2 regions of the Arsenicicoccus sp. oral taxon 190 genome follow, and region 1 is predicted to be linked to the other one. Evidence: riboswitches for the same ligand, from Rfam matches in the RefSeq annotation. Region 1 holds a riboswitch; the other holds the start of a gene.

Region 1 (14,039 bases):
GAGGGGGTCCTCGGCCCGACGACCACCGCCGTGCACGCCACCCACCTGACCGACGACGACATCCGGCTGCTCGGCGAGACCCGGACCGGGGCCTGCTTCTGCCCCCTGACCGAGCGGGACCTCGCCGACGGCATCGGCCCCGCCCACGACCTGCACCGCGCCGGCGCGCCGCTGTCCATCGGCACCGACCAGCACGTCTCCATCGACCCCTGGGCCGAGCTGCGCTCCCTGGAGATGCACGAGCGGCTGATGACCAACGAGCGGGGTCGCTTCGACCCCGGCGAGCTGGCCGCCTTCGGCGCCCGCAACGGCTACGCCGCCCTCGGGTGGGACGACGGCGGACGCCTCGAGGTCGGCGCCCTCGCCGACCTGTGCACGGTCCGGCTCGACAGCGTCCGCACCGTCGGCGCCAAGCCCGCCCAGGTCGTCTTCGCCGCCACCGCCGGTGACGTCGACACCGTCGTCGTGGGCGGCCGCCCCGTCGTCGAGGGCGGCCGGCACCGGCTCGGCTCGGTCGCGCTGATGCTGCGCACCGCCCTGGACTCCCTGCTGGAGGAGGCATGACCTCCGTCCTCGTCACCGACATCGGCGAGCTCGTCACCTGCGACCCCACGCTGGGGGACGAGTCCGCGCTGGGGATCCTGCACGACGCGGCGATCGTCGTGACCGACCTGCCCGAGCCGGGGGTGTCGGCATACCGGATGATCGAGGGCGAGGCGGTGCCGCAGCGAGGCAGCGTCGCCTGGGTCGGGCCGGCGGCGCAGGCGCCTGCCGCCGACCACGTGCTGTCCGTCGAAGGACGATGCGTGGTGCCGGGATTCGTGGACTCCCACGCCCATCTGATGTTCGCGGGCGACCGGGGCGCGGAGTTCGCCGCGCGGATGACCGGGCAGCCCTACGACGGCGGCGGGATCGCCGTGTCCGTCGCCGCCACCCGCGCCGCGTCCGACGACGAGCTGCTGGACCTGCTGATCTACCGGCTCGCCGAGATGCGCGCCCAGGGCACGACCACCGTCGAGGTGAAGTCCGGATACGGCCTGACCGTGGAGGACGAGGTCCGCGCGCTGCGGCTGGCCGTCGAGGCGGGCGTGGAGGAGACGACCTTCCTCGGCGCCCACGTCGTGCCCGCCGTGTACCGCGACCGCCGCTCGGACTACGTGGACCTCGTGACGGGGCCGATGCTGCAGGCCTGCGCCCCCTACGCGGTGTGGGGGGACGTCTTCTGCGAGCCCGCGTCGGCGCACGCCTTCGACGGCGACGAGGCCCGGGTCGTGCTCGAGGCCTGCCGCGACGCCGGGCTGGAGCTGCGCGTCCACGGCAACCAGCTGTCCGCCGGACCCGGCGTCCAGCTGGCCTGCGAGCTCGGCGCCGCCTCGGTCGACCACTGCACCTACCTGACCCCGGCCGACGTGGACGCGCTCGTCGACTCCGCCGCCACGACGACCGCCACGCTGCTGCCCGGCGTGGAGTTCTCGACCCGCTCGCCCTACCCGGACGCCCGGGCCCTGCTGGACGCCGGGGTGTCGGTCGCGCTCGCCACCGACTGCAACCCCGGCACCTGCTACTCCTCGTCGATCCCCTTCGTCGTGGCGCTCGCCGTGCGCGAGATGGGGATGACCCCCGGCGAGGCGCTGCTGGCCGTCACCCGGGGCGGGGCCCAGGCGCTGCGGCGGTACGACGTCGGCCATCTCGGTGTCGGGGCCCGTCCCGACCTGGCGGTGCTGGACGCTCCGTCATACGTGCACCTGTCCTATCGGGCAGGGGTGCCGATCGCGACGGCCCTGGACCTCACCCCACCCGCCTGACCCTCCCCGCCCGCCTGACCCTCCCCGGCCGCCCGGCCCTCTCCCCGTCCTCCTACTCCCTCGTTGAGAGGCGACAAACCGGGGCTGTTTCGGCTACGAGACCCCGGTTCGTCGCCTCTCAAGGGGAGGGGGATGGCGGCCCGGCCGGCCTCACGTCAGGCCAGGACGCCACCCGGCCCGCACCAGGGCTCGCCGGACGATAGCCACAGCGTCGGGGGCCGGGCCGTTGACGTTGCCGCTGATCAGGCGCTCGTAGCCGAACCCCGCGTCGCGGAAGGCGCGTTCGCGCGCCACGTCCCGCTCCCAGGTCCGCTGTCGCTCCACGTGGTGCCGGCCGTCGTACTCCGCGATCAGCCGCCACCGCCTCCAGAAGAGGTCCACCACCCCCAGCCAGCCGCCCTCGTCGCTCAGCGTCACGTTGAGCTCGGGCTCCGGCAGGCCACCGCGCACCAGCTGGAGCCGGGTCCTGGTCTCCATCGGGCTCGCCGACCCGGGGCGGATCTCGAGCAGCGCCAGACGCGCCGAGCGCACGCCCCGCATCCGACGTTGCAGCGCGCCGGCCAGGTCGGCCAGGGTGCGGGTGGATCGGGGCCGCAGGACCCAGTCGCCCGCCGCGATCAGCTGGTCCACCGTGAGCACCGCGGCGGCGTCGGCCCAGGTGTGCAGGTCGTCGGTGCTGGTCAGGCCGCTGCTCAGCACAGTCGTCCCGCGCCGCTCCAGGCCCCGGTGGCTAACGAGCCCCGGCCGCTCGAGGTGGAACCTCCCGCTGGGGGTGACCACGTGCACCGGCTCCTCAGGGTCCCACTGCGTCGGCCAGGGCATCCCGAGCAGGCGCGCGGCCGTCACGTGGCTGAAGGCGTGCGCCGGCGGCAGCACCGGAAGCGCGTCCTGCGCGGCCTGCTCGACTCCGAGAAGGGGCACCGGGGACCGGACCCCGTGGTGCGGGCTGCGCAGGTCCGAGCCGCGCAGCCGATCCCGAGACACCCCGCGGGCCTGCGCGTCGGAGGTCCTGAAGGAGGACCCGGCATACGGGTCAGGAAGGGAAGACGGTGAACGCACGCACACTATCGTAAATAGACCTAAAAAAGAGCGAATAGAGTTATCCACAGGTGACCGCGACCCGCTCGAGAGGCGATGAATGGGGGTCAAGAGCCGCTCGTGACCCCCATTGGTCGCCTCTCAACGAGAGGGAGTGGGAGGGAAGGGAGAGGGCGAGGGGGAGGAAAGGGAGAGGGCGAAGGGAGAGGGTGGGGAGAGTGTGGGGAGGATCAGACCCCGGTATGACGCCCCGCCTGGCCGCTGCCTCTAGCGTTGGGGGGTGGCCCGGCTGCGACGTCTCTACCGCTGGTTCCGCGACCGTCCGACGCTCGTGGACTCCCTGTGGGCTGCGCTCATCGCGCTGACCCTCGCGCTGCCGACGGCCTCGGGCATGCCGGCGCGGCTCTCCTGGGCCTGGCCCTGGCTGCTGGCGTGGTGCCTGGTCTTCTTCGTCCTGCCGCTGGTCTGGCGGCGGCGCCACCCCGACGTGGCGATGGCGCTGGTCGCGACCGGCTGCCTGATCCACCTCTTCGTCACCGACACCATCACCCCGATCCTGGTGGTGCCGGGGGTCATGCTCTACGCCGTGGCCGCCTACGGGAGGCTGGGGCTCCGCCGCTGGTGGCTGGCCGCGGCGCTGCTCGGGGGCGTGGCCGGGGCCTACGACTGGGGCTACCGCGGCCGGCCGGCGGGGGTGCCGGCCCCGGAGCCGCAGGACGCCATCGTCAGCTGGCTGTTCGTGGCCGCCATGACGGTCGCGTGCTACGTCCCCGGTGTGCTGGCGCGGCAGCGGCGGGAGCTGGTGCGCACCCTGCGGGAGCGCGCCGAGTCGTTGGAGCGGGAGCGTGACTCGATGTCCCGGCTGGCCGCCCAGGAGGAGCGCGGCCGGATCGCCCGCGAGATGCACGACGTCGTGGCCCACTCGCTGTCGGTGATCGTGGTGCAGGCCGACGGCGCGAGCTACGCGGTCCAGCACGGCGACCCGGCGGCGGCGCAGGAGCTCGCGGGGCGCACCCTGACGACGATCGGTGATGCCGCCCGCGCCGCGCTCACCGAGACGCGTCGCCTGGTGGGGGTGCTGCGCGACCCCGACCAGGGCGCCGACTACGCGCCGCAGGCGACGATGGACCAGCTCGACGAGCTGGTGCAGGGCGTGCGGGACGCGGGGCTGCCCGCCACGCTGACGGTCCACGGCGACCCCGCGGGCCACGCGCCGCTGGGCACCAGCCAGCACATGGCGGCATACCGCGTCGTGCAGGAAGCCCTGACCAACGTCCTCAAGCACGCCGGCCCGCGGGCCACCGTCGCCGTGGACGTCCGGCACGAGCCCGACCGGATCGTGCTCGCCGTCCGCGACACCGGCCTCGGCCGGGCCCCCTCCGACGGCTACGGTCACGGCCTGATCGGGATGCGGGAGCGTATGACGGCGCTCGGCGGCGACTTCGTCGCGCGCGAGCGCGTGGCCGGCGGCTTCGAGGTGCTTGCTAGCCTGCCCACCGACGCACCGGCTGCCGACGCCTCGAGGGGGAGACCATGACCGACGCGCCGATCCGCCTGCTGCTGGCCGACGACCAGGAGCTGGTGCGCATGGGTTTTCGGATGGTGCTGGACGCCCAGCCCGACATGACCGTGGTCGGCGAGGTGGGTGACGGCGCCGCGGCGGTGGCGCACGTCCTGGGGCGGGGAGCCGGCACGGAGGGCGCTGACGTGGACGTCGTGCTCATGGACATCCGCATGCCCCGCCTCGACGGCGTGGAGGCGACGCGGCAGATCGTCGCGTCGGGCGCGGCCGCCAAGGTGCTGGTGCTGACGACCTTCGACCTGGACGAGTACGTCCATGCCGCCCTCAAGGCCGGTGCCGGCGGCTTCCTGCTCAAGGACGCCGGGCCCGCCGAGCTGCTCGCCGCGATCCGGGCGGTGCACTCCGGGGACGCGGTGGTGGCACCGAGCGCCACGCGCCGGCTGCTCGAGAGGTTCCTGCCGGGGCTGCCCGACGAGCTGGAGCCGGTCCGGACCGCCGAGGAGCGGCTGGCGCCGCTGACCGAGCGGGAGCGGGAGGTGCTCGTGGCGGTGGGTCAGGGGCTGTCCAACCAGGAGATCGCGGGCACCCTCTACATGGCCGAGGCGACGGTCAAGACGCACATCGGCCGGATCCTCGCCAAGCTGCACCTGCGCGACCGCGTGCAGATGGTCGTGCTGGCCTACGACACCGGGCTGGTCCGCCCGCGCACCTGACGCATCCGGCTGCACGGCCTGCGACCTGGGTCGTATCCCGGTTCGAGACCACCGGCCGATCTGCGCGACGCGTCCCGCTCCCTAGCGTCGAGGACGACCTGATCACCTCGACCGAGGAGCACCCCATGCGCGCAGCAGCGCCCGTCACCGACCAGCACCCCCAGGCAGCCCGGCCCGGGGCCGCGGCGGTGCGCACGCACGACCTGACCAAGACCTACGGCTCCGGGGACACCCGGGTGGTGGCCCTGGACCACGTGGACGTGGCCTTCGCCGAGGGGGAGTTCACGGCGATCATGGGGCCGTCCGGGTCGGGCAAGTCCACCCTGATGCACTGCGCGGCGGGCCTGGACGACGTCACGAGCGGCCACGTGTGGGTGGGAGACACCGACCTGACGACGCTGTCCGACCGGCAGCTGACCCGGCTGCGCCGCGAGCAGGTGGGCTTCGTCTTCCAGGCCTTCAACCTGCTGCCGACGCTGACCGCGCAGGCCAACATCCTGCTGCCGCTGCAGCTGGCGGGTCGGGCCCCGGACCAGGAGTGGTTCGACCACGTGGTGCGGGTGCTGGGCCTGCAGGACCGGCTGCGCCACAAGCCGACCGAGCTCTCCGGCGGTCAGCAGCAGCGCGTCGCCGTGGCGCGGGCGCTCGTGATGCGGCCGCGGGTGATCTTCGCCGACGAACCCACCGGCGCCCTCGACAGCGTCACCGGTCACGAGCTGCTCGACTTCCTGCGCCGCAGCGTCCGCGAGCTCGGCCAGACCGTGGTCATGGTCACCCACGACCCCCACGCCGCCACGTATGCCGACCGCGTGCTGCTGCTCGCCGACGGCCGCCTCGCCGGGGAGCTGCGCGAGCCCGGCGCCGACGACGTGCTGCGGGCGCTCCGCGGGCTGGGGGCGTGACCATGACGACCTCGATCTCGCTGGCCCTCGCCACCCTGCGGGGGCAGGCGCGGCGCCTCGTCAGCGTGCTGCTGGCCATCGGCCTGGGCGTGGCCTTCGTGGCCGCGACCCTGGCCACCGGCGACACCTTCCGGGCGTCGCTGACCCGCGACGCGGCCGGCTCCGTGGGGCAGGCCGCCGCCGTGGTCACCACCTCGCGCGACACCCACGGCTCGGGTCCGGCGACCATCCCCGCGGGGCTGCCGGACGCCATACGGTCGGCCCAGCCGGGGGCCACGGTGCGGACCGTGGTGACCGGTGGCGTGATGCAGGACCTCGGGGGACGCCAGGGGCACCTCGTCCTGCAGACGACACCCGCCCTGTCCGGGACCACGACGCTGGTGGCCGGGCGGCTGCCTGCGGCCCCGGGCGAGATCGCGCTCACCGAGAGCACCGCGGAGTCCCGCCACCTCACGGTCGGTCAGGTCACGCGCCTGCTGCCGGCCGGGAGCGGATCCACGGCCGCGCAGGGCGACCGGGCCACCGTGAGCGCGCGCGTCGTCGGCGTGGTGCGGGCGGGCCGCGACGCTGTCCCGTCCCCGGGTCTCCCCACCGGGTTCGCCGCCGACCGCGACATCTGGGCATGGACCGGGCAGCAGGGCTACCGGACCGCGTATGTCGACACCCCCGCCTCGCCCACCGCCGTCCGGGACCGGGTCGCCGCCCTCCCCGCCGCCCACGGACTCGTCGTGCGCACCGGGGAGCAGGAGAAGCAGGCCCGGGTCGACGAGCTCACCCAGGGCAGCCAGATCCTCACCGGGATGCTGCTCGTCTTCGCGGTGGTGGCGGTCTTCGTCTCGGCGCTGGTCATCGCCAACACCTTCGCGATCCTGGTGGCCCAGCGGACCCGGCAGCTGGCGCTGCTGCGGTGCGTCGGCGCCGACCGGTCCCAGGTGCGCGGCTCGGTCGTCGCCGAGGCGCTGCTCGTCGGGGTGGTCGGCGCGCTCGCCGGCACCGCGCTCGGCCTGGCCCTGGCGGCCGGCCTGGTGCGGCTCTCCCAGGGCACCACCCTCGACCTGGGCCACCTCGTGGTGACCCCGCCCGCGGTGGTCGTGCCGCTCCTCACCGGCATCGTGGTCACCGTCGTCGCCGCGCTGGCGCCGGCCCGGGCGGCCACCCGCGTCGCCCCGCTCGCCGCGCTGCGGCCGACCGCCGTCACGCGGGTCAGGCGCGTCACCCGGGTCCGCCTCGTGGTGGGGTCGCTTCTGACGGCCGGTGGGCTCGCGCTGCTCGTGCTCGGCGCGCAGCGGCACGAGATGCTCCTCGGCGTGCCGGGTGGGCTGCTGTCCTTCCTCGGCGTCCTCGCCGTCGGTCCGGTCGTGATCCCGGCGCTCGCCCGCGCGGTGGGGGCGGTGCCGGCCAGGCTCGGCGGGGTGCCCGCGACCCTCGCGGTGGAGAACTCCCGACGCAACCCGGCCCGGGCCGCGGCCACCGCCGGCGCCCTGCTCGTCGGGGTCACCCTGATCACGATGATGAGCGTCGGCTCCGCCACCGGCACCCGCTCGGCCACCGAGGCGCTCGACAAGAAGATGCCGGTCGACGCCCTGGTCTCGGCGCCGCGCGGCCTGTCCGGAGGCGACCTGCAGACGGTCCGGCGCAGCGGCGTGGTGCAGGCGGCGTCGCTGGTCAGCACCACCGAGGCCACGCTGCAGGCGGGGACGACGTCCTCGCGCAGCACCGTCACCGGCGCGGGTCAGGACGCCGCCGCCGTGTCGCGCCGGCAGCAGCTCCTCACCGGTCTCGACGACCACACCGTGCTGCTGCCCCCGACGCCGGGAGTCCGCACCGGGGACCCGGTCACCCTCACCCACGGCTCGCGTCACGTGGAGCTGCGCGCCGACGTCTCGGCGGACCACGCCGAGGCGCCCGTCGTGACCGCCGCCACGCTCACCCGCCTGGACCCGCAGGCCCGGGCCACCGCCTGGGTCCGGCTCGCCGACGGCAAGGACGTGGGCGCTGCCGCCGAGCAGCTCGCCACGGACACGGCGGGCATCCAGGGCGCCCAGGTCGAGGGCGTCGGCATCCAGCGGGCCGAGATGGAGCGCGTCATGGACATCGTGCTGCTCGTCGTCACCGGGCTGCTGGGGGTGGCGGTCCTCATCGCCCTGGTCGGCATCGGCAACACGCTGAGCCTGTCGGTGCTCGAGCGCACCCAGGAGTCCGGGCTGCTGCGGGCGCTGGGGCTGACCCGCGGCCAGCTGCGGACCATGCTCGGGCTGGAGGCCCTGACCCTCGCGGCCGTGGGCACCCTCGTCGGGCTGCTCCTCGGGGTCGGCTACGGCATCGGCGGCGCGCACGCGCTCTTCGGCGGCGAGATGCCCATCGTCGCCGAGATCCCCTGGGCCCGCCTCGGCCTCGTCGCCGCCGTCGCGCTCGGTGCCGGGTGGCTGGCGTCCGTCATACCGGCTCGTCGGGCGTCCCGGGTGAGCCCCGCCGCGGCCCTGGCCACGGACTGACCCGGCCCGCCACCGGCGGGCGGGTCCGGCGGGTGCGACCCGGCCCGCCACCGGCAGGCGGGACCGGGGCCCGACCGACCGGACAGGGTCCAGGGTCTGCGCCTAGCCTGAGGTCAGGAGGTGGGGAACCGTGAGAGGTGAACGCGGGCACCTGGCGCACCTGCGGGAGCAGCTCGACCGGCTGGACCGGCGGAGCAGCGACCTGGTGGGGGCGCTCGGGTGGGACATCGACGTGTGGCTCGGCCGCGCGGTGCGCTCGGCCCGCGCGGCCCTGGACCGGCCCGGCCTCGCCACCGACCCCGAGGCCCTCGCCCGGACCACCCAGATCCTCCTGCGCGACCTGCCGGGCGCGCTCGCCGCGGCCCAGGACCCCGGCGAGCCGGACGTCGTGCGCCGCCGGCTGCAGCTGGCGTCGCTGCTCGCGGCCCTCACCGCCGAGCTGGGGGCCCTGGCACGCGTCGACGCCGCCCCCACGCGGGGGGCGGCCTCGGGGCAACCTCGGGATCAGGCCGTGCTCGGGCCCTGACCGTCAGGCCTTGTTGGTGCGGGCGTCGATCTGGGCCTGCAGGTCCACGTCACCCAGGTCGTGGCTCTGGCGCTTGACCGCCGCGACGTAGCCCTTGGCGGTCTGCCGCTGCGCCACGAGGCGCGCGATGCCGATCACCAGGCCGGAGAACGCCGCGAACGCGAGCGCCTCCTTCCAGTCCACCTCGGGGTTGGTGGGGTCGGAGGGGGCTTCCTTGCCCGTGGCCTTCTGCCAGCCAGAGTTGACGATCTTGTTGGCGACGACGCCCGCGAGCATGGCGGCACCCGTCCCGATGAGCTTCCACACGTTAGGTCCCATGCGTTGAGTCTCACACGATTTTCGAGGTAGCGTCACGTTTCAACGACAGGGGAGCGCAGATTGCGCTGAGAGTGCGGACAGATCCGCAGACCCTCGAACCTGATCCGGTTAGCACCGGCGAAGGGAGTCGAGCTTCTCGAGGTGCCCGCGGGTGCCTTCCCTCTTGGTGACCGCCAGGAGATCTCGTATGACGTCCACCGCTATCCCCACCCCCACCCGCTCCGGCTGGTCGGTCCTCGCGCGCCGACCGCTGCTGTCCTGGCGGGGGATCGACCTCGTCGTCGGGGCCGTCCTCGCCGTCGCCCTGGGCGTGGCGTTCTGGGGCTGGGACACCTTCCTCTACCCCTTCGTCGGCCGCGCGGCCGACGTCTACCTCCCCATCGGGTCGCTGGTGCTCGGCGTCTGGCTGCTGCCGGCGGTCGCGGGCGCGCTGCTGATCCGGCGTCCCGGGGCGGCGCTCTACGTCGAGCTCGTCGCGGCGTCCGTCGAGGCCCTGCTCGGCAACAAGTGGGGGATCCTCGTGCTGGTCTCCGGGGTGCTGCAGGGGCTCGGCGTCGAGCTGGCCGTCGCCCTGTGGCGGTGGCGTCGCTTCGACCTGACCGCGGCGGTGGCCGGCGGCGTGCTGGCGGCGGTCCTGGAGATCTGCGCCTACGAGTGGTGGGCCTACGCGCCGGACCTGGCGTGGCCGCACAAGCTCGTCTACCTGGCCTTCGGCCTGATCTCGGGGGCCCTGATCGCCGGTGTCGGCGGCCGGGCCCTGGTGGCCGCGCTCGCGCGGTCCGGCGCCGTCGACGCCTTCCCCCCGGCCCAGGAAGCCCGTGAGTCGCACCTCCGCTGACCTGCCCGGCCTCGACGAGGGCCCGAGGGGGGCTCTCGTCGAGGTCGAGACCCTCACCTGGCGGCCCTACGGCGCCGCGGCCGCGGTCCTCGACGAGGTGACGCTGCAGGTGGAGCCCGGGGACCGGGTGCTGCTCGCCGGCGCCTCAGGATCCGGCAAGTCCACGCTGCTGCGGGCCCTGGCCGGCGTGCTCGAGGACACCGGGGGCGGTGAGCTCAGCGGCTCGGTCTCCATCTCCGGATGTGTCTCCGGCTCCGGCTCTCTCTCCGGCCCCGGGCAGGTCGGCCTGCTGCTGCAGGACCCGGGCGATGCCGTGGTCGCCCGGACCGTGGGTCGGGACGTCGCCTTCGGCCCCGAGTGCGCCGGGGTGCCGCGCGACGCGACCTGGGCGCGGGTGCACGCCGCGCTCGACGCGGTCACCTTCCCGTATGCCGCCTCCCACGAGACCCGGGCGCTGTCCGGCGGGGAGACCCAACGCCTCGCCCTCGCCGGCGTCCTGGCGCTGCGCCCGGGGCTGCTGCTGCTCGACGAGCCGTGCTCGATGCTCGACCCCGACGCGGCCCGCGCGGTGCGCGACGCGGTCGTCGCAGCCGTGTCGGCCTCGGGGGCGACGCTCGTCGTGGTCGAGCACCGGCTCGAGCACTGGATGGACGTCTGCGACCGGCTGCTGGTGCTGGGCGACGGGGGCCGCGTCGTGGCCGACGGCCCGCTGCGACCGATGCTGGCGGAGCAGGGCGCGGCGCTCGCGGCGCGGGGTCTGTGGGTGCCGGGGGTCGCGGCGCCGCAGCCGCTGCGGGTCCCCACCGACCTGGTCGGCACCGACGACCCGGTCCTCGTGCAGGCGCGCCTGGACCGCGTCGAACGCGCCGTCCAGCCCGGGCTCGCGTCGTGGCAGGTCGAGCACCCGCCGCGCGTCGCCGTGAGCTCGGTGTCCCTGCAGGCCCGGCCGGGCGAGGTCGTGGCCCTGACCGGAGCCTCCGGGGCGGGCAAGTCGACGGTCCTGGCCTGCCTGGGCGGGCTCCTCGCACCGACGGCGGGCGAGGTCTCCCTGAGCGTGCCGGACCGCGCGGCGGCCAGCGGTCCCGACAGCCGTCCCGGCCTCGGTCCCGACAGCGCTCTCGATCAGCCTCGCACCTCGGCGGGGGACGCCGCGCACCTCGGCTGGGTGGCGCAGCGCCCGGACCTGCCGATCGTCGCGCGCACCGTGTGGGACGAGTCCCTCGCCACGGCCCGGGCCCTCGGCCTCGAGGACGACGCGGCCCGCGACCGGGCGTACGCCCTCCTGGACCTCGTCGGGCTGGGGGAGCGCCACGCCTCGGACCCCCACGCGCTGTCGGGCGGCGGGCAGCGGCGGCTCTCGATCGTTGCCGCCCTCGTCCACCGCCCGGGGCTGCTGCTGCTGGACGAGCCCACGGTGGGGCAGGACCGCCAGACCTGGGCGGTGGTGGCCGGGCTGGCGGCGGCGCACGCCGCGGGTGGCGGGACCGTGGTGATGGCCAGCCACGACCGGGACCTCGTCGCCCACGCGTCGCGCGAGCAGCCCCTCGCGCGGCCGGGCGGCCCCGTCGCGGAGCCGCGGCGTCGGGGGCAGGGGTTGGCGGCATACGCCTCGCCGTTGCCGTTGCTGCTGCTGAGCGTCGTCGCCGCGGTGGTCGGGCTGGCGCTGCCGGGCGTCGCGGCCGGCTTCGGGGTGCTGGGGGTGGAGCTGCTGGTCCTGCTCGCGCTGTGCGGGCTGCGGTGGCCGCAACCGGTGCTCCGGCTGGTCCCGCTCGCGATCGGCGCCGTGTCCCTGTGGTGGAGCAACTGGCTGTGGTCCGAGGCCCGCGACCCCGTCGCGGCGCTCCTGCCCGCCCTGCGGATGACGACCGCCGCGCTGCCCGGCGTCGTCCTGGCCGGATACCTCGAACCCTTCGCGCTCGGCGACGCGCTCGGGCAACGCCTGCACCTGCCGGCGCGGCCGGTGGTGGCGGCCACCGTGGCGCTGCAGCGGTTCGACGAGCTGCGGGCGACCGTGGGAGAGCTGCGCGCCGTGCGCCGGGTGCGGGGCGTGCTGGGCCGGGGGGTGCGGGACGCGGCGGGGCTGACCTTCGCGCTGCTGGTCCTGGCGCTGCGGCAGGCAGGTCGTATGGCGGTCGCGATGGAGGCACGCGGCTTCTCGTCGGCGGTGATGCGCTCCGGCGGCCGGACCTGGGCCGAGCCGGCGCGGTGGGGTCGCACCGACCTCGGGGTGGTGGCTAGCGCGCTGCTGGTCCTGCTGGCTGGGGCCGTGGGTCACCTGGCGTGATCGCGCCGTCGCCGGGTCCGCCGGGGGCTCACCAGTGATGACGATGGGCCAGGGCTCAGGGGGCGTCGGCGGGTGCGGGAGCTGCGTCGTCGTCACGGCGGCGCCGGCGTGCCAGGACCAGCAGCAGAATGCCGAGCGCGGTCGCCCCACCTCCCGCCAGGAGCAGGACGATCACCTCGGCGCCCGTGTGCGCCAGCGCGCCGGCCAGGGGGCTCGACGCGGAGCTGAAAGCATCGGGTGCCGCGTTGCGCGTGCCGCGGCTCGCGCGCGCGCCTCCAGCCTGGCCCTGACGGTGGGCGCCCCCGCTCGGCTCGCGCCCAGGGGCCGCTCCCTCGCCCGGGACGGCCGGGCTCACGGGTGAGGGGATGCCCTTGTCTCCGGTCGAAGGCGCCATCGCCAGGGAGACCGTGATGGGGGTGTCCCACACGCAGTCTTCTCCCTCGGCACTTCGGGTGCTGGACGGAAGCAAGGCGGCCAGCTCGACGCGCACGACGCGACCGGGTGCCACCGTAGCCGTCGCGAGCTCCGTCGCGGTCGTGCTCAGCGCCGCCACCGTCGGGTCGGTGGCTGAAGGGGCGGCAGGTCCGTCGATGCCTGCAGCGACCCTCAACAGGTTGGCGACCTTCCCTTCGCTGGCGAGCGGGTCGGGCAGCGAGGACAGGCTCAGCACCGCTGTGTCCGGCGAGGCGTTCTTGACGTAGAACGTGCCGGTCACAGGCTTGCCGGGGGCGATGCGATGGCCAGCGGGGAAGATGCCACCAGCCAGGGTGGAACCCCACGGCCCGTTGGGACTCGACGACACCCTGAGGTAGACCAGCTCGTTGCTGGCGACGACGGCGCCCGTGGGGCGCGGCGTGCCGAGGGCGGCAGCCGTGCTCCCGGAGGTCAGCGGGGTCAGGGTTGTTGCTGCGATCCCCAGCGCGGCCGCGGCGGCGCGGGCCCGGCGGGTCATGGCGCGTCCTGCGGCGGGGCGTCTGCGTCGGCGACGGCGGCAGGCTGCTGGACCCGACGGGAGCGCAGCAGGCCGAGGAGCTGCCAGAGGGCGTAGGCGAAGAGGGCGCCGGCGACGACGACGATGCCGCGGGACTTCTGGTCGCGGTTGAGGGCGTTGGCCAGGTAGCCGACCTTGGGCAGGTGGTAGACCACGACGCCCCGGATCTGCTTGACGGTCTTGACCTCGAGGTCCTCGCTGGGGTTGTGGGCGCCCTTGGTCTTGACGTGGTGAACGCCCTCGCTGTCCACGGACACCGACGTGATCCGGTGCGTCACCAGGCTGTTGTCGCCCGGGCGGGGCAGGAACGTGATCACGTCGCCGCGCTGCAGCGACGCGACGTCCTGCTCGGACTCGACGCGCTTGACGATGACCTGCGAGCCGATCGGGATCGTGGGCTCCATGGAGCCGGACAGGACCGTGAGCGGTACCCAGTGCATGACCATCGGTATGACGACCGTGAGGGCCAGCAGGCCGAGGGCGATCGTGGCGAGGCCACCGACGACGACGGAGATCGCGAGGCGGACCGGCGCCGGCAGGGCGGGGCGGGTGATGCGCCGGGCGCCGCGCGTGGCGGGGGCGGTGGTGCTCATCAGTAACCCTGCAT
Region 2 (14,039 bases), 1.1 Mb from region 1:
TCGAGCGTGATGCGGCGCAGGTCGACGTAGTAGTCGGCCTCCTTGCCGGAGGACAGGGTGACCCGACCGTGCACGACGGCCTTGTCCTTGATGATCTCGAGCAGGCGGGCGCGGGCGTCGGCGGGGTTCATGGCAGCGAGCCTAGCCGGGCCGGTCAGCGGCGGGAGCAGTCAGCGGCGGGTGCGGCGGCCGTGGGCGAGCTGCGCGCTGACGCGGCGGACGAGGCCGCGCGGCGCGAGCTGCACCACCCCGACCAGGCCCTTGTAGAGCGGGCCGGGGACGGAGACCACGGCACCGCGCGCGACGTCGTCCAGGCAGTCCCGCACGAGCCGGTCCGCGTCGAGCCAAGCGGCCTCCGGCAGGTGCGACATGTTCATGGCGGCCCGCTCGTGGAACTCCGTGTGCGTGAAGCCGGGGCACAGCGCGGTCGCCGTCACCCCGGTGCCCGCGAGCTCTGCGGCCAGGCCCTCGGTGAAGGTGGTGCACCAGGCCTTGGCGGCCGAGTAGGTGCCCATCGACACGAAGGACGCGACCGAGGAGACGTTGACGATCGCCCCGCATCCGCGGGCACGCATCGCGAGCGCGGCGGCCTGGGAGAGCACGAGGACCGCCCGGGTGTGCAGCAGCAGGTGGTGCTCCTCCTGCTCGACGGGGGTGCGCAGGAAGTCGGTGCGCAGGCCGTACCCGGCGTTGTTGACCACGAGGTCCACGGGGGCCTGCGGGTCGCTGACGCGGTCCGCGACCCGGTGCAGGTCGTCCCGGTCCACCAGGTCGGCGACGAGGACCTCGCAGCGCGTGCCGTGCCGGTCGCCCAGGTCGGCGGCGAGCGCCCGCAGCCGCTCCTCGGTGCGGGCGACGAGGACGAGGTCGTGCCCGCGGCGGGCGAGCTCGCGGGCGAAGGCCAGGCCGATGCCGGAGGACGCTCCGGTGACGAGTGCGGTTGCCATGGGCCCCACGGTAGGGCCCCACGCCAGACCGGCGGGTGCCGGCGGGCACCTAGAGTTGGGCACGTGCGCATCGCAACGTGGAACGTCAACAGCATCCGCAGCCGCGTCGACCGCGTGGTCGCCTTCCTCGATCGGCACGACGTCGACGTGCTCGCCCTGCAGGAGACCAAGTGCACGGACGCGCAGTTCCCGATGCTGCCGTTCGAGCAGGCGGGCTACGAGGTCGCCCACCACGGCCTCAACCAGTGGAACGGCGTGGCCGTCGCCTCCCGGGTCGGGTTGACCGACGTGCAGGTCGGCTTCGACCAGATGCCCACGTATGGCGAGCCCGAGGCGATCGCCGAGGCCCGGGCCCTCGGCGCGACCTGCGACGGCGTGCGGGTGTGGTCGCTCTACGTCCCCAACGGCCGCGAGCTCGGCCACACGCACTACGCCTACAAGCTGGACTGGCTGGCCCGGCTCCGGGACCAGGGCGCGCAGTGGCTCGGCGCCGACCCGCAGGCGCAGGTCGCGCTGATGGGCGACTGGAACATCGCCCCGCAGGACGACGACGTCTGGGACATGGGCTTCTTCGAGGGCAAGACCCACGTGTCCGCGCCCGAGCGCGCCGCCTTCCAGGCCGTGGTCGAGGCCGGCTTCACCGACGTCGTGCGCCCGCACGCCCCGGGCCCGGGGACCTTCACCTACTGGGACTACACGCAGCTGCGGTTCCCCAAGAAGCAGGGCATGCGCATCGACTTCTGCCTCGCCTCGCCGGCGCTGGCGTCCCGGGTCGGGGGCGCCCTCATCGACCGCGAGGAGCGCAAGGGCAAGGGCGCCAGCGACCACGCCCCGGTGATCGTCGACCTCGACTGATCTCCACGGGCGCACCGGCGCCCCGGCGGCTGGCGACCGGCGACCGGCGGCGCTGGGCGTCAGGCGACGAGCTCCAGCCGGGGCAGCGCGTCGACGCCGCGCGTCCCCACCACGAAGAAGCCCAGGTCCCGCACCCCCGTGCCGGCGCAGTAGCGCTGCACCGCCTCCTGCCACTGCAGGTCCGGCGCCGTCGCGTGCACCGGACCGTGCCGGACGACATAGCTCGCGACCGACCCGTGCCGGCACAGCGTGCCGATGGTGGCGTCGAGCAGGGAGCGGACCTGCGCCGGGTCGGTGGGCGGCGCCAGCCCGGCGAGCAGCAGCGGCGTCACCAGCCGGCCGTTGAGGTCGCACAGCATGAAGCCCAGGTCGGGCTCGGTGTCCGGGCCCCGGAGCGTGTCGCGCAGCACCTGCCGCACGAGCTCGGGGTCGGTCAGCGGGCGGTCGGCGATGATCGAGTAGATGTCCATGGCCCGATCCTGGGCCGACGGGACGGCGACCGTCCCGGGTCGTCCACAGCCTCAGGCCCCGGGCGCGGATCGCCGCGGCGGCCGCCCTGCCTGTGGACAGCGCGTCACCCGTCCGGTCGCGCCGCCGCACGCGGGGTGGTCGACGGCGTCCCCTGCGGCACCGCGCCGTCAGCAGCGGGCCGTGTCCGTCGGCCTCCCAGCGTCAGCGCCACCACCGCAGCCACGGCGCAGCACGCCGCGGCGCCCCAGAAGACCGTCTGCACCTGCAGCAGCGCCGCCCCGAGGAGGGCCTGCGGGTCGGTCGGGTCCGGCAGCGCGGCCGTCGCCGCGTAGAAGCGCCGCAGCCCCACCGCGGTGAGCAGCGCCAGGCCGGCGATCATCCCCATCATCCGCGCGAGCACGACCAGCGAGCTCGTGATCCCGTGGGCGGCAGCCTCGACCGCGTCGAGCGCGGCGGCGTTGACGGGGGCGACGGCCAGGCCCAGCCCCAGGCCCACGACCAGCAGCGACACCGTCGACCAGGGCGTCGCCAGGGACCCCGTGCCCCACCGCGCCATGTCGGCGAGACCGACCGCGGCCAGCGCCACCCCGGCGGTGGCCACTGGCGCCGGCCCGAGCCGCCGCAGCAGGGCCCCGCCCGCGAGCGCGCCCACGGGCACCCCCACGAGGAACCTCAGCAGCACGAACGCCGCCTGCGCCTGGCTCTGCGCCACCGTCAGCCGGGCCAGCACGGGCACGTCCACCACGACGGCCGCCAGCGCCGCGCCCACGAGCAACGACACCACCAGCGCGCGCAGGCCGGTCCCCCGCACCACGCCCCGGGCCACGAGCGGGCGCGCCGCGGTGCGGTGGCGGACGGCATACGCGATCGCCGCCAGGAGCCCGAGCGGCACCCACCACCAGGCGGTGCGGCCGACCACCTCCACGGCCGGGTCCGAGGTCGCGAAGGTCAGCACGAGGCAGCCGAGGGCCGTCGCGGCCAGACCCGCGCCGACCAGGTCGAGCTCGCGCCGCAGCGACCGCCACCGCGGCCAGGACACCAGCAGCCACACGATCAGCAGCAGCAGCGCGGCGACCCCGAGCGGGGTCTGCACCCGGGCGCGGCCACCGAGGGGGACGTAGCCCCATCCCCAGGTCAGGTCGGTCACCAGGGCCGGCGGCGCCCACAGGGCCAGGGCCAGCGCGACCAGCCCGAGCAGCAGCGGCAGCGACCGCATGCCGACCCGCGGCCCCAGCCCCGCCAGCGCACCCACCACGAGCCACAGGCCGACCGCCGCGACCGCGTTGAGCCAGAAGATGTCCCGCCACGTGCCGACCGCCAGGACGGCGGCGCCCAGCAGCGGGCCGAGCACCGACCCGAGCTCCTGCACGGCCCCCACCACGCCGAGCGGGACCCCGCGACGGTCCGGGGGCCAGCCCCCGGCCACCAGGGCCAGGGTCGCCGGGACCAGCCCGCCACCGCCGAGCCCTTGCAGCACCCGCCCCGCGACGAGCACCGGCAGCTCGACGGCCAGGGCCGTGACCACCGACCCCACGAGGAAGACCGCGAGCAGGCCCTGCAGGACCCGGCGGCGGTCGACGAGGTCCGCGAGGCGGCCGACCAGCGGCAGCGTCGCGACGTACCCGAGGAGGAAGCCGCTCACGATCGGGGTGGCCCGCTGCATCGCGTCGACGCCCAGGCCGACGCCGGTCATCATGTCCGGCAGCGCCAGCACGACCACATAGGTGTCGGCGGCAGCGAGCAGGACACCGACCGCGGCGGCCGTCAGCAGCGCGTGCGGCCGTCGGCGGGGGTCAGGGCGCACGGACGGTGACCGGTTCGCCATACCCGTCCAGCCGGACGTCGTAGGTGGACTGGGAGCCGGCGAAGAAGGGGCCCTTGAGCTGCACCGACCGGAGCCGGTCGTCGTCGGCGATGGTGTAGGTCGCCGCGAAGCTGCCCTGCCGGTCCCCGGTCGCCAGCACGTCCGCCACCGCGCCGCCCGGGATGGTGCCGGTCACGGTCTGCAGCACCGCGGTGCCGTCGCGCTGCTTGGCCCCCAGCTGCGGCGATCGGGTCGCCGTCAGCAGCGAGCTGATCCCGCGGTCCGGCGACAGCAGCTGCGCGGGGTCCGGGGCGCCGTACTGCGCCGGGTCGGCCTGCACGAATCGCGGCGTGAAGGGCAGCCGCAGGTGCAGCTTGCGGTCGACCGAGACGACGTCGACCGTGCCGGACAGGCCGCGGGCCCGCACGGTGAGCGTCCCCTGGAAGGCGGGCTGGTGGGTCGCGACGCCCTCCGCGGCGCTCACCCCCTGCGCTCCGCTCGGGAAGTCCGGGCTGCTGATCGCCACCCGCACCGACGAGGAGGTGTCCAGCTGGCGCTTCGCGGCGGCGAGCCGGTCGGCGGCGGTCGGCTCGGGGCGCTGGTCCTCCCCGCCGGAGCAGCCGCCGGCCGTGACGACGGCCACGGCGGTGAGCAGCGCGGCGGCAGACGTCCTGGTGGGGCGCCCCCGCGCCCCGGTGCTGACCGTCATGTGGTGCTCCCCCTGGTCGTCGCTCCCCCTCGTCCACCACCGACCGTAGGCCATCGACCGCCGCAGCCGCAGCCACCCCGCTCGGGCCACCACCCCGTGGGCTAGGGTGCAAGGACGACGCGGGGTGCCACGACCACCACGGCCGAGGCTGAGATCACACCCGTCGAACCTGATCTAGCTCGCACTAGCGAAGGGACGTCGCATGACGCGCACCCCCACGCCCCCGGTGACCCCCGAGCAGCTCGCCGACGCGCTGGCCGCGCTGCGGGACGGCTCGCCGCTCGTCCAGAGCATCACCAACATCGTGGTCGCCCAGTGGACCGCCAACCTGCTGCTCGCGGCGGGCGCGGCCCCGGCGATGGTCGACAACCCGCACGAGTCCCGGCTCTTCGCGACGGTGGCGGGTGGGCTCCTGGTCAACACCGGCACGCCGTACGACGACACGACGGCAGCCATGCGCGAGGCCGTCGCCGGCGCGGCCGACGCCGGCACCCCGTGGGTGCTCGACCCGGTCGCCGCCGGCGGGCTCCCCTGGCGCACCGAGGTCGCCGTCTCGCTGATGGACCTGCACCCACCGACGATCGTGCGCGGCAACGGCTCGGAGATCGCGGGCCTGCTCGGCGGCGTGGGCGGTCGCGGCGTCGACAGCGCCGACTCCCCCGAGCGGGTCCTCGACCGGGCGCGGGAGCTGGCCGCGCAGCGCCGCACCGTCGTCGCCGTCAGCGGCGCGGTCGACCACCTCACCAACGGCGACCGGCTGGTGCGGGTGCACAACGGCGACCCGCTGCTCACCCGGGTCACCGGGGTGGGGTGCGCGCTCGGGGCGCTGATGGCGGGCTTCGCCGCGGTCTGCGAGGACCCCCTCGTCGCCGCGACCGGCGCGACCGCGCTGCTCACCGTGGCCGCCGACCGCGCGGTCGGGCGCTCCCGCGGGCCCGGCAGCTTCGCGGTGCACCTGCTCGACGAGATCTCGCTGGTCACCCCCACCGAGCTGGCCGTCGGGGTGCGGCTGTCATGAGTCGCCCGCGCTGCGACCTCACGCTCTACCTCGTGACCGACACCGCCCTGTCCGGCGGCCCGGACCGGGTCGCCCAGGTCGCCCGGGACGCGGTCGCCGGGGGCGCCACGCTGGTGCAGGTCCGGGACCCGGACGCGTCGGACGCCGACTTCCTGCAGATCGCCCGGTCGGTGGTGCAGGCACTCCACGGCACCGGCGTCCCGGTCGTCCTCAACGACCGCGTGGAGCTCGTCGAGGCGGCAGGGGCGGACGGCGCCCACGTCGGCCAGGGTGACCTGTCCCCGGAGCGGGCCCGCGAGATCCTCGGGCCGGACCGGCTGCTCGGCCTGTCCTGCCAGACCCTCGCCCACGTCGACGCGGCCCGGCAGCTGGCCGCCGGCACGCTCGACTACCTCGGCCTCGGCCCCGTGTGGGACCAGGCCACCAAGCCCGACGCCGCCACGCCCGCCGGACCCGAGGGCATCGCCGCCCTCGCCGCCGCGAGCCCCTGGCCCACCGTCGCGATCGGCGGCATCTCCGCGCCGCGCATCAACGAGCTGCCCGGCACCGGCGTCGACGGCGCCGCCGTGGTCAGCGCCATCTGCGCCGCGCCCGACCCCCGCCAGGCGGCCGCCACCCTGCTGGCCCGGTGGCGGGAGGCGGCGGCGCGGCATACGGACTCGAAGGGCTTGACAGACCCGACCGACTTGACGGACCCGACCGACCCGACTCACGAGGTGACGCCATGACCGCGGCAGCCGGCCCGCCCCCCAAGGCTCTGTCCATCGCCGGGAGCGACCCCTCCGGGGGCGCCGGGATCCAGGCCGACCTCAAGACGTTCAGCGCGCTCGGCACCTACGGCATGTGCGTCCTCACCGCCCTGACCGCCCAGTCCACGCAGGGCGTCACGGGGGTGCACGCGGTGCCCGCCGACTTCGTGACGCAGCAGCTGGACACCCTGCTCGCCGACATCACCCCCGACGCCGTCAAGATCGGCATGCTCGCCGACGCCGAGGTGACCGGCGCCGTCAGGGCCGCCGTCGAGCGGCTGCGCGCCGAGGAGCGAAAGGAGCTGCCGATCGTCCTCGACCCCGTCATGGTCGCCACCAGCGGGGACCGGCTGCTCACCGAGGACGCGGTGGGCGCGGTCCGTGAGCTCGTCCCCCTCGCCAGCATCGTCACGCCCAACCTGCCCGAGGCCGCCCTGCTGCTGGGCACGGCGCAGGCCACCACCCCCGGCGAGATGCTCGAGCAGGCCCGCCGCCTCGTCGAGCAGGGTGCCCGCCGCGTCTACCTCAAGGGCGGTCACCTCGACGAGCCCGACCGGGCCACCGACGTCTACGCCGACGCCGAGACGACCGTCGCCGGGTGGAGCGAGCGCATCGACACCCGCAGCACGCACGGCACCGGGTGCACCCTGTCCTCCGCCCTCGCCGCCCTGCGCCCCCAGCGCGAGACCTGGACGGAGACCGTCCAGGACGCCAAGCGCTGGCTCACCGAGGCCCTGCGCCACGCCGACGAGCTGCAGGTCGGCCACGGGCACGGGCCGGTCCACCACTTCCACGAGACCTGGAGCAGGCCATGACCTTCACCGCCGACGCCTGGACCCACACCGCGGACGTCCGGTCCGCGATCGACGAGCTCCCCTTCGTGCAGGGGCTGGCCGACGGGACCCTCGAGCGCGAACGCTTCGCGTACTACATGGCCCAGGACGCGCTCTACCTCGCGGACTACGGCCGGGTCCTCGCCGCGCTCGCGAGCCAGGCCACCGACCCCGACGAGATGCTCTTCTGGGCCGAGTCCGCCCGCACCACCGTCGTCGTCGAGCGGGAGCTGCACGGCACCCACGTCGCCGACCTCGCGGCCGCGCGCCGCTCCCCCACGTGCCTGGCCTACACGTCCTACCTCGCCTCGCTCACGACCCAGGGCTCGTATGCCGTGGCCGCGGCCGGCGTGCTCCCGTGCTTCTGGATCTACCAGGACGTGGGTGACCACCTGCTGCGGCAGGCCGGGGCGCTCGACGGGCACGCCTACGGCGACTGGATCGGGATGTACTCCGACGCGGAGTTCGCCGCCTCGGTGTCGCGCGCGAAGGCCATCGTGGACCGGTGCGCCGCCGGGGCCGACGGCGACGTGGTGGCGCGGATGCACGAGGCCTACGCGACGGCGGCGCGCTACGAGTGGATGTTCTGGGACGCCGCCTGGCGGCAGGAGACCTGGCCGGTCTGACCTACCGCCGGCCGGCTGGGCGGGTCTGACCGCGTCAGGCGGACACCTCGGTGGTGGAGTCGTCGTGACGGACCCTGCGGCGGACCACGAACCAGCTCGCCACCAGCAGGACGAACCAGATCGGCGTCCACATCATGGCCTGCAGCGTGTCCTCGAACTGCGTCAGCACCCACAGCACGAAGGCGAAGAAGGCCAGCACCACCCAGGGCATCACGTGCGCTCCCGGCATCTTGTAGGTGGAGCGCGCGTGGGCCTCGGGGTGGCGGCGCAGGTAGACGATGTAGCTGACCAGGATCATCCCCCAGACGAAAATGAACAGCACCGCCGAGATGGTGGTGACGACGGTGAAGGCGCCCATCACCGTGTCGCTCAGCATCAGGATGACGGACAGGCCCACGAGCAGCACCGACACGAAGAGGCCGTTGCGGGGGACGTGGCGCCGGGAGAGCTGGCCGAAGGTGGCGGGCGCCATACCCTTGTGGGACAGGCCGTAGAGCATCCGGGAGGTCGAGAAGAGCCCCGAGTTGCAGCTCGACGAGGCGGACGTCAGGACGACGAAGTTCATCACGGACGCGGCCGCGGCGAGCCCGGCCAGGCTGAAGAGGTTGACGAAGGGCGAGACCTCGGGGTTGATCGAGCTCCACGGCGTGATCGTCATGATCACGAAGAGCGCGAAGACGTAGAAGATGATCACGCGGATCGGGATCGAGTTGATGGCCTTCGGCAGGGTCCGGGTGGGGTCCTTGGTCTCGGCGGCCGTGGTGCCGACCAGCTCGATGCCGACGAACGCGAAGACCGCGATCTGGAAGCCCTCGAAGAAGCCGTTGACGCCCTTGGGGAAGAAGCCGCCGTGGTCCCACAGGTAGGTCACGGACGCCTTGGTGCCGTCCGGCGAGCGGAACACCGTGACGAGCATGAACAGCCCCATGAGGATCAGCGCGATGATGGCGACGACCTTGATGATCGCGAACCAGAACTCCATCTCGCCGAAGAGCCGCACGGTCAGCAGGTTGAGCAAGAGCAGGAAGGCCAGCATGGCCACGGCCAGCAGGATCGACAGCGTCTTGTCGTGGACCCAGAAGTCCCAGTAGCCCGCGACCGCGATGATCTCCGCCATGCCGGTGACGACCCAGCACAGCCAGTAGGTCCAGCCGGACATGAACCCCGCCCACGGCCCGAGCATGTCGGCCGAGAAGTCCTGGAAGGACTTGTAGTCGAGGTTGTGCAGGAGCAGTTCGCCCATCGCCCGCATGACGAAGAAGAGCATCACCCCCACGGTGACGTAGACCAGGAGGATGGAGGGGCCGGCGGCGTGGATGGTCTTGCCGGAGCCCATGAACAGGCCGGTGCCGATGGCACCGCCGATGGCGATGAGCTGGACGTGACGGTTGGACAGGTTGCGCTGGAGCTGTTCGCCGGACCCGGTGGTGGGCTGGTTGGGCTGGTCGCCGGGCGGACGAGCATCGACTGTGGCCATGCTGACCTCGCTGTCAGATTGGTGCCCCCGATGGGTGGTGGGGACGGTGCGCCTGGGATTCTATGCACCCCAGCGCATCCCCCCGACATCGGGGTGCCGCTATCGGCGGCGGTGGGGGCCTCCGGGGGGGCGAGGGCAGGGAGGGGCGGGCGGCATACTGGCCTCATGAACGGTGTTCAGGAGTCGTTGCTGGCGTGGGACCGACGGCACCTGTGGCACCCCTACTCGACCTTCCCGGCCGCGGCCGACCCCTATCTCGTGCGCAGCGCCCGCGGCGTGCGGCTGCGGCTCGAGGTCGACGGCCGCCCACGGGAGGTGGTCGACGCGATGTCCTCGTGGTGGTGCGCGGTGCATGGTTATGCCGTCCCGGAGCTGGACGCGGCGGTGCGCGACCAGCTGGGCGCGATGAGCCACGTGATGTTCGGCGGCCTCACCCACGAGCCGGCCGTGACCCTGGGGCGGCGGCTCGTCGCCCTGGCTCCCAGCGGCCAGGCTGACGAGTCACCGCTGCAGCACGCCTTCCTCGCCGACTCGGGCTCCGTCGCGGTGGAGGTGGCCCTCAAGATGGCCTGGCAGTACCACGTGGCCCTCGGGCGCCCGCGACGGCGGATGTTCACGATCCGCGGCGGCTACCACGGGGACACCGTCGCTCCGATGAGCGTGTGCGACCCCGTGAGCGGGATGCACACGCTCTTCACCGGGGTGCTGCCGGAGCAGGTCTTCGCCCCGCGTCCGCCCGCGGGCCTCGACCTGGACGGGTCCGACCCGGCGATGGCGGCCTGGGAGCGCGAGACGCGCGCGCTCTATGCCGAGCACGCGGCCGAGATCGCGGCCGTGGTGGTGGAGCCGGTCCTGCAGGGCGCCGGCGGCATGCACGTCTACAGCCCGTATGCCGTGCGCGTGCTCGCCTCCCTCGCCGCCGGCTCCGGCGCGCTGCTGGTGGCCGACGAGATCGCGACGGGCCTCGGGCGGACCGGGACGCTGTGGGCCGTCGACCGGTGCGGGGTCGTCCCCGACATCCTGTGCGTGGGCAAGGCCCTGACCGGCGGCTACCTCACACTGGCGGCGACGCTGTGCACGACGAGCCGGTGCGCGTGGCCGAGGTCACCCGGGCCGCGCTCGACCGAGGGGTGTGGGTGCGGCCCTTCCGCGACCTCGTCTACACGATGCCGCCCTACGCCTGCACCGACGACGACGTGGCCACCATCACCGGCGCGCTGGTCGAGGCCGTCGCCGTCGCCCACCCCTGAGAGGCTGGACCCGTGAGCACCCCCGCACCCATCATCGTCGTCACCGGCACCGGCACCGAGGTCGGCAAGACCATCGCCACCGCGGCGCTCGCCGTCGGGCTCCAGGAGCAGCGGCTGCGCGTCGCCGTCGTCAAGCCGTGCCAGACCGGGCTCCAGCCGGGCGAGGACGGCGACCTGGCCGTCGTCGACCGGCTGGCCGGCGGCGTGGAGACGGTCGAGCTGGTGCGGCTGCCCGATCCCCTGTCCCCGGACGCGGCGGCACGGCATACGGGCCGGGAGCTCCCCCCGGTGCCGGTCCTCGCCTCGCAGATCGCCCAGGTCGCGCGGCGCGACGACGTCGACATCGTGCTGGTGGAGGGCGCGGGCGGGCTGCTGGTCCGGCTCGACCTGGCGGGTGGCACGCTGGCCGACCTGGCGCTGTGCCTGCAGGAGCTCGGCCTCACGGTCGGCGTCATCGTGGTCGCCACGGCCGGCCTCGGGACGCTCAACCACTCCGCGCTGACCGCCGAGGCGCTGCAGCTGCGGGGGCTGGAGTGCCTCGGTTTCGTGATCGGGTCGTGGCCGGAGTCCCCCGGCCTCGCCGAGCGCCTCAACGTGGACGACCTGCCCGCCGTCACGGGCGCTCCCCTCCTGGGGAAGGTCCCGGAGGGGGCGGGGTCGTGGGATCCGCAGACCTTCCAGGACCGGGCGGGCGCCTGGCTCCCGATCCTCTGACCCTCGCAGGCTCGCAGGAGGGGCCGGGCTTCACGACAGTCGCAGATCTTCGGGCTGCAACCCGAAGATCTGCGACTGGGGCGAGCGGTCAGCCCAGGGTGAGCGCGTCGGCGTCGCCGTCGCGGTCGACGACCACGGTCTGCCCGTCCTGGACCTCGCCCGACAGCAGCGCCTTGGCCAGCCGGTCGCCGATCTCGCGCTGCACGAGCCGCCGCAGCGGCCGCGCGCCGTAGGCCGGGTCGTAGCCCGTCAGCGCCAGCCACTCGCGGGCCGCCTCGGTCACCTCCAGGGTGATCCGCCGGTCCGCCAGCCGGCGGCCCATCTCCGCGACCTGCAGCTCGACGATGTGCCCGAGCTCGTCCATCGACAACGGGTCGAAGATCACGACCTCGTCCAGCCGGTTGAGGAACTCCGGCTTGAAGGAGGACCGCACGGTCGCCATGACCGCCTCCCGCTTGGCCGTCTCGTCCAGGGTCGGGTCCACGAGGAACTGCGAGCCCAGGTTGGAGGTCATGACGAGGATGACGTTGCGGAAGTCGACCGTCCGGCCCTGACCGTCGGTCAGCCGACCGTCGTCGAGGACCTGCAGCAGGATGTCGAAGGTCTCCGGGTGGGCCTTCTCCACCTCGTCGAGCAGGACCACGCTGTAGGGGCGCCGGCGGACCGCCTCGGTCAGCTGACCGCCCTCCTCGTAGCCGACGTAGCCGGGAGGGGCTCCGACGAGCCGGGCGACGGAGTGCCGCTCGGAGTACTCCGACATGTCGATGCGCACCATGGCCCGCTCGTCGTCGAAGAGGAAGTCGGCCAGCGACTTGGCCAGCTCGGTCTTGCCGACACCCGTCGGGCCGAGGAAGAGGAAGGACCCGGTGGGACGGTTGGGGTCGGCGACCCCGGCCCGCGCCCGCCGGACCGCGTCCGACACGGCCCGCACGGCCTCGGCCTGCCCGATGAGGCGCTCGCCGATGACCTGCTCCATGTGGAGGAGCTTCTCGGTCTCGCCCTCGAGCAGCCGACCGGCCGGGATCCCGGTCCAGGACGAGATGACGTCGGCGATCGCGTCCGCGTCGACCTCCTCCTGCACCATCGGCGCGGTGCCGGCGCCGGCATCCTGCTGCTCCTCGGCCTGAGCCTCGTCGACCTCCCGCTCGAGACGGGGGATCTCGCCATACATGATCGGGGCGGCGTCGTTGAGCCGGCCCTCGCGGACCAGCACCTCGGCGCGCGAGCGGGCCTCGTCGAGCTTGGCCTTGAGGTCACCGACCTTGTTGAGGCCGGCCTTCTCGGCCTCCCAGCGGGCGTTGAGCCCGGCGAGCTCCTCGCTGCGGTCGGCGATCTCCTTGCGCAGCCGCTCGAGCCGCTCCCGGGAGGCCGCGTCGGTCTCCTGCTCGAGGTGCAGCTCCTCCATGCGGAGCCGGTCGACCTGGCGGCGCAGCTCGTCAATCTCGACGGGCGAGGAGTCGATCTCCATGCGCAGCCGGGACGCGGCCTCGTCGACCAGGTCGATGGCCTTGTCGGGCAGCTGCCGCCCGGTGATGTAGCGGTCGGACAGCGCTGCGGCCGCGACGAGCGCGGAGTCAGCGATGGCGACCTTGTGGTGCGCCTCGTACCTCTCCTTGAGCCCCCGCAGGATCGCGATGGTGTCCTCCACGGACGGCTCCCCCACGAAGACCTGCTGGAAGCGCCGCTCGAGCGCCGAGTCCTTCTCGATGTTCTCGCGGTACTCGTCCAGGGTGGTGGCGCCGATCAGCCGCAGCTCGCCGCGGGCCAGCATCGGCTTGAGCATGTTGCCGGCGTCCATCGCGGAGTCACCGGTGGCGCCGGCGCCCACAATCGTGTGGATCTCGTCGATGAAGGTGATGACCTCACCGTCGGAGCCCTTGATCTCGTCGAGCACGGCCTTGAGCCGCTCCTCGAACTCGCCGCGGTACTTCGCGCCCGCGACCATCGCGCCGAGGTCGAGGGAGATGAGGCGCTTGCCGCGCAGGCTCTCGGGGACGTCACCGGCGACGATGCGCTGGGCGAGGCCCTCGACGACGGCGGTCTTGCCGACGCCGGGCTCGCCGATCAGCACAGGGTTGTTCTTGGTGCGGCGGGACAGCACCTGCACGACGCGGCGGATCTCGGAGTCCCGGCCGATGACCGGGTCGAGCTTGCCGTCGCGGGCGACCTGGGTCAGGTCGGTGCCGTACTTCTCGAGCGCCTCGAAGGTGCCCTCGGGGTTGGCGGACGTGATCGTGCGGCCGCCGCGGATCTCGGGGATCTTGGCCTCGAGCGCCGCCGCGTCCAGCCCGAAGCTGCCGCTGCGGGCGATCGCCACGAGCAGGTGGTCGGTGGAGATGTAGCTGTCGCCCATCGCGGCCGCCGCGTTGCCGGCCTGCTGCAGCACGGCCTGGGTCGCCTGGGAGGCGGTAGGCGTGCTGGTGCTGCCGGTCACGGTGGGCAGGGAGGCGAGGACTCGGGCGGCTGCGGCGCCCACGGCCTGGGGCGTGGCGCCGGTCGCGGCGATCAGCGGCCCGGTCGTGGTGTCCTGCTGCCCGAGCAGGGCGACGAGCAGGTGGGCGGGCTCGACCTGCGCGTGGTGCGCGG

What was found. Region 1 has a riboswitch for thiamine pyrophosphate ahead of ADJ73_RS06895 (ECF transporter S component). Riboswitches for the same ligand answer to the same signal wherever they lie in the genome.
Region 2: another riboswitch for thiamine pyrophosphate. It lies ahead of thiM (hydroxyethylthiazole kinase); the one in region 1 lies ahead of ADJ73_RS06895 (ECF transporter S component).

The regions. Positions count from the first base shown of each region.
Region 1 covers NZ_CP012070.1:1,455,190-1,469,228, forward strand. The annotation lists gene ADJ73_RS06850 (formimidoylglutamate deiminase) at 1-564, shown strand, start outside; gene hutI (imidazolonepropionase) at 561-1,805, shown strand; gene ADJ73_RS06860 (hypothetical protein) at 1,956-2,864, opposite strand; gene ADJ73_RS06865 (sensor histidine kinase) at 3,124-4,380, shown strand; gene ADJ73_RS06870 (response regulator) at 4,377-5,078, shown strand; gene ADJ73_RS06875 (ABC transporter ATP-binding protein) at 5,204-5,980, shown strand; gene ADJ73_RS06880 (FtsX-like permease family protein) at 5,983-8,475, shown strand; gene ADJ73_RS06885 (hypothetical protein) at 8,606-9,001, shown strand; gene ADJ73_RS06890 (DUF4235 domain-containing protein) at 9,005-9,319, opposite strand; TPP riboswitch at 9,357-9,462, shown strand; gene ADJ73_RS06895 (ECF transporter S component) at 9,507-10,157, shown strand; gene ADJ73_RS06900 (ATP-binding cassette domain-containing protein) at 10,138-12,441, shown strand; gene ADJ73_RS06905 (LPXTG cell wall anchor domain-containing protein) at 12,497-13,393, opposite strand; gene ADJ73_RS06910 (signal peptidase I) at 13,390-14,039, opposite strand, start outside.
Region 2 covers NZ_CP012070.1:383,909-397,947, forward strand. The annotation lists gene pyrE (orotate phosphoribosyltransferase) at 1-131, opposite strand, end outside; gene ADJ73_RS01805 (SDR family NAD(P)-dependent oxidoreductase) at 171-947, opposite strand; gene ADJ73_RS01810 (exodeoxyribonuclease III) at 1,011-1,802, shown strand; gene ADJ73_RS01815 (hypothetical protein) at 1,862-2,272, opposite strand; gene ADJ73_RS01820 (MFS transporter) at 2,377-4,077, opposite strand; gene ADJ73_RS01825 (LppX_LprAFG lipoprotein) at 4,067-4,786, opposite strand; TPP riboswitch at 4,897-4,999, shown strand; gene thiM (hydroxyethylthiazole kinase) at 4,989-5,804, shown strand; gene thiE (thiamine phosphate synthase) at 5,801-6,532, shown strand; gene thiD (bifunctional hydroxymethylpyrimidine kinase/phosphomethylpyrimidine kinase) at 6,529-7,368, shown strand; gene tenA (thiaminase II) at 7,365-8,012, shown strand; gene ADJ73_RS01850 (amino acid permease) at 8,047-9,489, opposite strand; gene ADJ73_RS01855 (aminotransferase class III-fold pyridoxal phosphate-dependent enzyme) at 9,655-10,755, shown strand; gene bioD (dethiobiotin synthase) at 10,752-11,453, shown strand; gene clpB (ATP-dependent chaperone ClpB) at 11,542-14,039, opposite strand, start outside.